One region of the Stenotrophomonas sp. STEN018 genome, then DNA from elsewhere that is predicted to be linked to it. Evidence: riboswitches for the same ligand, from Rfam matches in the RefSeq annotation. Region 1 holds a riboswitch; the other holds the start of a gene.
What was found. A riboswitch is a leader RNA that binds a small molecule or an ion and turns the genes downstream of it on or off. The one in region 1 is predicted to bind cobalamin.
Positions count from the first base shown of each region.

Region 2: it holds a riboswitch for cobalamin, as region 1 does, so the genes downstream of both, btuB (TonB-dependent vitamin B12 receptor) here and ACVOMB_RS16060 (ribonucleoside-diphosphate reductase subunit alpha) in region 1, are expected to answer to the same signal.

Region 1 is NZ_JBRREK010000045.1:32,719-36,268, forward strand. Features, by position in the region: gene ACVOMB_RS16060 (ribonucleoside-diphosphate reductase subunit alpha) at 1-1,649, opposite strand, end outside; cobalamin riboswitch at 1,921-2,138, opposite strand; gene ACVOMB_RS16065 (DUF2884 family protein) at 2,409-3,218, shown strand; gene ACVOMB_RS16070 (VWA domain-containing protein) at 3,321-3,550, opposite strand, start outside.
Region 2 is NZ_JBRREK010000034.1:3,508-7,057, reverse strand. Features, by position in the region: gene btuB (TonB-dependent vitamin B12 receptor) at 1-1,411, opposite strand, end outside; cobalamin riboswitch at 1,527-1,763, opposite strand; gene cobT (nicotinate-nucleotide--dimethylbenzimidazole phosphoribosyltransferase) at 2,046-3,116, shown strand; gene ACVOMB_RS13790 (histidine phosphatase family protein) at 3,113-3,550, shown strand, end outside.

The sequences.
Region 1 (3,550 bases):
GAGGGGTGCTTGCCGCGTTCCTGGGCCAGTTCGCAGGACACTTCCAACGCGTGGAAATAGATGGCCTCGGCGATCTTGGTCGACAGCGCGCGCGCTTCGTCGGAGTCGAACGCCATGCGCTTGCGGAAGAACACATCCTGCAAGCCCATGCAGCCCAGGCCGACCGGACGCCAACGCAGGTTGCCGCGGCGTGCGGTTTCGATCGGGTAGAAGTTCAGGTCGATGACGCGATCGAGCTGACGCACGGCCAGGCGCACGGTCTCGGCGAGCTTTTCGAAATCGAAATCGCCATGCGCGTCGAGGTGGTTGCCGAGGTTGATCGAGCCCAGGTTGCAGACCGCGGTCTCGTCGTTGGAGGTGATCTCCAGGATCTCGGTGCACAGGTTGGACAGGTGGATCACGTTGCCAGCGCGCAGGGTCTGGTTGCTGGCCAGGTTGCACTTGTCCTTGAACGTCATCCAGCCGTTGCCGGTCTCAGCCAGGGTGCGCATCATCCGCGAGTACAGCTTGCGTGCCGACACCGTCTTGCGCGCCTTGCCCTGGGTTTCGGCCTGCACATAGGCCTGCTCGAAGGCCGGACCGAACAGATCGGTCAGCTCCGGCACCACGCGCGGATCGAACAGCGACCATTCCTGGTCGGCCTCGACGCGCTGCATGAACAGGTCCGGCACCCAGTTGGCCAGGTTGAGGTTATGGGTACGGCGCGAGTCATCACCGGCGTTGTCGCGCAGTTCGAGGAAGTCCTCGATGTCGGCGTGCCAGGTTTCCAGATAGACGCAGGCCGCGCCCTTGCGCTTGCCGCCCTGGTTGACCGCAGCCACCGAGGAATCCAGCGTCTTCAGCCACGGCACGATGCCGTTGGAGTGGCCGTTGGTGGACTTGATCAGCGAGCCGCGCGAACGCACGCGGGTATAGCTGACGCCGATGCCGCCACTGAACTTGGACAGCTGGGCGATATCGGCATAGCGGTCGTAGATGGATTCCAGCGAATCCTGCGGCGAGTCCAGCAGGAAGCACGAGGACAGCTGCTCGTGGCTGGTGCCGGCATTGAACAGGGTCGGGCTGGACGGCAGGTAGTCCAGGCTGCCCAGGCGCTGGTACAGCGCCAGTGCTTCGGGCACGTCCTCGCTCAGCGCGCTGGCAATACGCAGGAAGAACTGCTGCGGGGTCTCGATGACCTTGCGCGAATGCGGATGCCGCAGCAGGTAGCGGTCATACATGGTGCGCAGGCCGAAGTAATCGAAGTTCAGGTCGTAGCCCGGATCGATCGCGTCGTTGAGCTTGCGTGCATTGACCTGCACGAAGTTGAGCAGGCGGTCGTTGATCAGGCCGACTTCGTGGCCACGGCCGACCGACTGCGAGAACGCATGGATTTCCTGGCCGGAGACTTCCTTGCCGATGAAGTTGGCCAGCAGGCGCGCGGCCAGGCGGCCGTATTCGGGCTCTTCGCCGATCAGCAGGGCGGCGGTACGGATCGACAGCTCATCCAGTTCCTGGGTGCTGGCGCCGTTGTACAGGCCGGAGATGGTGCGCGTGGCCACCCGCATCGGGTCCACCGCGTGCAGGCCTTCGCAGCAACGCTGGATGGCGCGGACAATCTTGTTGAGGTCTACCGGCTCGGTGCTGCCATTGCGCTTGGTCACGCTCATGGCGGTGGCGGTCGGCGGCGGGGTCAGTTCAAAACCGGCTTCAGCCGGAGCGACGTCAGTATGAGTGGCAGTCACGACGATGGTGTCCTTGCAAACGTTATGCACGCAGCTCCTGCCCGCGCAGGAAGCAGAGCCGGTACGGAGCAGCGAGCATGGAAGGACGGCGTCGCAGCAGCCGCGACAGCGCACGACCAGGAGTCGGCAGCAGCCACAGCACCACGTCACCAGCCGTCTTCCCCTCGAAGACACCGCAGCCGGCACCACGCGGTGTGCATCGCGTGGCTGTCGGCAGGTCTTCGGACTCATGGGCAGGAAGGCGGGGGCCTTCTCCTACTCCGCCGCTTCCCAAGGCGTTTGCCTCAGTGCTGTTGGCGGGGTCGTTCCCAATTACCGCTGCGGGGCAGTGCCGGACTAGCCTTGAAGGCATCACCAGCTTCCCTATTAATCCGACGGAAAAATCCCGCCAGAACCGACGGAGCACAAGATAGTGGGGGTGTATGACAGGGTCAACACCAAATCTAGTATTTCTTTGCCAAGCCTTGCGGCACAAGGCTTGGACTGTCTGGCACCCGCGCCGGACACTGCAACCTGCTCGAACGGACTGCGCAGTCAAGCCTTTTGCAGAGTTTTTTTGTAGGGAAACCACCTGACTTGATAACGTAAATTTCTGATGAAATTTCCGGGTATGACTTCCGGCCGACGCAGCCCTTGCCGCGAGCGGCCAAGCTGGCCGCAACCTCCCGCCACGAGCTCGCCGCCATGCGCCTGCTGCCCATCGCCACTTCGCTGGCCCTGCTGCTGCCGCTGGCAGCCCAGGCCGCTGCGGTCAAGGCACCGGAGCTGTCCGCCGACCAATGCGGCGTATCCACCGACTACAACGTGCTGGTCGACGGCGGCGGCATCTGGCTGCGCCGCGATACTCTGCCGATGCGCGAGATCGTGTTCCACGATGGCCAGCTGAGCATCGACAACCGTATGCAGACGGTATCGGCCGCCGATGCACAACGCCTGCGCGCACTGGAGAACGGCGTGCGTCAGCTGATGCCAGCGGTAACCGGCATCGCCAACGAATCGGTAGGCATCACCTTCGACACGCTGGATGCGGTTTACGAAGCACTGACCGGCGATGCCAACTCACGCAAGGTGCGCAAACTGCGCAAAGAAGCCCAACGCTTCGTTGACACCACCATCGGCCGCGGCCGCTGGGAGCAGGAGTTGTTTGATGATGGATTCGACGCCCGCGTTGAAGCCGCCGCCGAGAGCCTCACCGGCTCGATCGCCCGCAGCGTGTTGTGGACGGTATTCACTGGCGGCGAAGACAAACTGGAAAAACGCACTGAAAAACTCGACGCCGAACTGGAGCAGCGCCTGCAGGGCCGCACTGTTGCCTTGGAGCAGCACGCGCGTTCGTTGTGCACACAGGTGCAGGCGCTGGACCGCTTGCAGTCGGCACTGGAGTTCCGCCTTGATGGCCAGCCATTGCAGATGATGCGCGTGAGCGGAGATACCGCGACGATGGCGGCAAGCGATGACCGTCAGGACGACAGTATTCCGTTGCCAGCGCGGTAAAGCCCGCTTTTGGTAGTGCCGAGCCATGCTCGGCAGGGGCATTGCCGGTAAAGCCCATTGCCGAGCATGGCTCGGCACTACAGGGCTTGGCGGGGCAGAAGCTCACCCCTTCGGCAACTGCGCCAACTCCTCGCGCACCAGCTTCACCACCAGCTTGTCCAGGGTATCGACCGAATAGTTCTCCACCTCATGCACAGTCTCACTACCCGGGCCGCTGGAAGGATCACTGGCGTCCTTATAGGTGAGGAAGATGAAACGTCCGCCGGTGTACTGCGCGATCTGCCGTTGCGCGATCTCACCCGTCGTGTCCTGGCCGGATGCCGCCACGCTCA
Region 2 (3,550 bases), on a different contig from region 1:
TCAGCTGGTCGACGCGGGTTTCGTAGGCGTTGAAGGTCCAGTTCCAGTTGTCGGCGTACTGCGCGATGCCCAGGTTCAGGCTCTTGGATTCTTCCGGCTTCAAGTTCGGGTTGCTGAAACCCGGGTAGTACAGGTCGTTGAAGGTCGGTGCCTTGAAGCCGGTGCCGGCGCTGGCGGTCAGGCGGAAGCCGTTGCCAAAGGCGAAGCCGTAACCCAGGCTGCCGGTGGTGTGGTTACCGAACTGTTCGTTGTCGTCGTTGCGCACGCTGGCCTGCAGCGAGTGCGCGCCAAACTGGCCCTGGTACTCGGCAAACACGCCAAGGTTGTCGCGCTGGTCGATGTCGAACGCGGTGGAGCTGGTGACCTTGTCGTTCTGCCAATCGGCGCCGGCGGTGATCTGCTGGCCTTCGGCGAAGCTGAAGTCGCCCTGCACGCTGGCGGTGTCGCGGCGGGTATCGAAAGCGCTGGCGAAGCGGCGGGTGCCGTTGTTGGCATCAGCAAAGTAGTTGTCGGCTTCGTCGCGGTTGCGGCCAACCTGCGCGCTGAGGCGGAAGCGGTCCGATGCAGCCCAGGCGAGCTTTGCACCATAGACCTGCTGGCGGTTGTCGGCTTCGTTGCCGCCGAAGATGCTGCCGTCGTATTCGTTGAAGCTGTCGGCGTTGAGCACATGGCCTTCCAGGCTCAGCGTGTCGGTCAGGGCATAGCCGCCGCGCACGTTGATGGAGGTGTTGCGGTAGCCATCGCGGTCCGGCTCATCGGCGTAGCAGCCAGCGCCCCAGCCAGCGGCAGTGCCGCGGCAGGCGTTGATGCCGTCGGTCTTCTGGTAGCCGCCCTGGGCCGAGATCCAGCCACGCTCGCCGCGGTTGCTGAAGCCGGCGCTGACCTGGCGCAGGTTGTTGCTGCCGGCGGTGATTGCCAGGTTCTGCTGCAGGCCCTGGCCAGCGTTGCGGGTGAAGATCTGGATCACGCCGCCAATGGCCTCGGAGCCGTACAGGCTCGAACGCGGGCCGCGCACGATTTCAATGCGTTCGATCTGGTCAACCGGCAGGTCCTGCAGTGCGGCCATGCCGCTGGTGGCCGAGGCCACACGCACGCCATCTACCAGCACCAGCACCTGGTTGGAGTTGCTGCCGCGCAGGAACAGCGAAGTGATCTTGCCGGCGCCGCCCTGGTTGGCGAAGTCCAGACCAGCGCGGCCGCGCAGCAGGTCCTGCAGCGAGTTGGCCTGGCTGTGGTCGATCTGCGCACGGTCGATGACCTGTACCGGCACAACGCTGTTTTCGATGGAGACCGGGGTACGGGTCGCGGTGACGGTGACGTCGTCCAGCTCGGTCGGTGCGTTCTGCGCGGCGGCAACGCCCGGCAATGCCAGGGCAAGGGCGAGCGAAAGGGTGTGGTAAGACAGTTTCATGGAAGCTCCTGGGCCTGCACGCTCCCGCGCAGGCGGATTGGGGAGGCTGCCAGAAGAGGGAGAAGACGGAGGCGGCGCACACGGCGCTACAGCCGCCGCCATGCCCTCCGCATCGCAACCAGTCGGCTTTCGGGCCGGTCTCCGGACTCGCAGGCGAGGCGGCGTGTGCCGCTTCCGTCCAGACGCCTTCCCGTGCCGTGCACAGTGGCGCCATGTCTGGACTTGTCCTGCTTACCGTTGCGGGGGCAGCGCCGGAATGGCTGCACGCTGGAGATCCAGCAGTGCGCGGCACCGGCTTCCCGTTTCAACCGACCAGCAATGCCGGGCGGTCACCTGAAAGTGCGCGCATTCTATGCCATTGCCGCCAAGGTTGCCGGAATGGGCGGCAACGGCGGCCGTACCGTTGCGTCGGTAGCCAAGGTTCAAGACAGCCCGGACATGCGCAGTGAGCCCGGGAAGTGCAGGGCGCTGCAGCCCGCATCGATGCTGCAATCGCATTCCCCGGGAGCGCTGCGCTTACCCGGGCTACGTGTTGCTGGAGTTGGGTTTGAGCAGTGACTGCCGAAGCAGGTCATGCGCAGCACTGTTGCTGAATGGCTAGAATGCGCGCTGCAAACGCAGTATCGGAAGTGTCGTGACAGAAACATGGTACGGGCAGGCCTGCGGCCAGCCTTCGCAGGAATACCGGCAGCGTGCGCTGCTGCGCCAGCGCCAGCTGACCAAGCCGGAAGGCGCGTTGGGTCGCTTGGAGACCTTGGCCGTTGAGCTGGCCGCGCTGCAAGGCGTGGATCAGCCGGTGGCGCAACGTGTGCCGGTGGTGGTGTTCGCTGGCGATCACGGTGTGACCGCGCAGGGCGTGTCGGCCTACCCGGCGGAAGTGACGGTGCAGATGCTGCACAACTTTGCCGGCGGTGGTGCTGCCATTGCGGTGCTGGCGCGCGAACTGGGCCTGCCGCTGCACGTTTGGGATGTGGGCAGCCGCGCCACCGCGCCGATTGCCGGCGTGGTCAGTGCCAAGACGCTGTACGGCACTGCGGACTTCAGTACCGCCCCGGCGATGTCGGTTGCCGATCTGGACGCTGCCTTCGATGCCGGTCGCCGCGCGGTGGAAATCGCCTGCGCCGACGGTGCCGATCTGCTGGTGTTCGGTGAGATGGGCATCGGCAACACCACCGCTGCCAGTGCGGTAGCCGCCGTGCTCGGCCCGTTGCCGTTGGACGAGTTGGTCGGCGCTGGTACCGGCCTGGACGCGGTACGCATGGTGCAGAAGAAAAATCTGATCGCACGCGCGCTGAGCCTGCATGGTGAAGCGATCAGCACGGCCGAGTCGCCCGCGTACGAAGCGTTGCAACGTGTGGGTGGATTGGAGATCGCAGCGATCTGCGCGGCGATGATTGCCGCTGCGCAGCGTCGTATTCCAGTGTTGGTGGATGGCTTCATTGTCTCTGCTGCGGCATTGGCGGCAGTGCGCATCAATCCGAGTCTGCGGCCGTGGCTGCTGTTCTCGCATCAGTCGGCCGAGCGCGGTCATATCCGCCTGTTGGAAACGCTGCAGGCACAGCCGTTGCTGTCGTTGGACCTGCGTCTTGGCGAAGGCTCCGGTGCCGCGCTCGCGTTGCCGCTGGTACGCATGGCCTGCGCCCTGCACAACAGCATGGCGACGTTTGCCGAAGCGGCGGTCGCTGATCGCGGTGGCGGCCGATGATTCTGGATCTGCTGCGGCATGCTTCCACCGGACGTGCAGGTCATCTGGACGGTCGTACCGATCCGCCCTTGATCGAAGGCGCGATGGATGCGCTGTACCGCTGCCATGCCGGCATCGGCTGGAGCCGCGTGATCAGCTCGCCGCGCCGGCGCGCGCTGGACACCGCGCATGCGCTGGTGGCCGGCAGCAACCAGTTCTGCGAAATCCATCCGGATTGGGCCGAGCTCGACTTCGGTGATTGGGACGGGCTGCATTTCGATGAACTACCGGCCGAGCAACTGGCCGGGTTCTATAGCGAGCCGCACGATGTGGTGCCGCCCAACGGCGAATCCTGGCAGCAGTTCCAGGCACGCGTGGAAGAGCAGTTGCATCGGCTGGTGGACGAAGATGATGGCGACGGCCAGCCGGTGCTGGTCGTCAGCCATGCCGGCGTG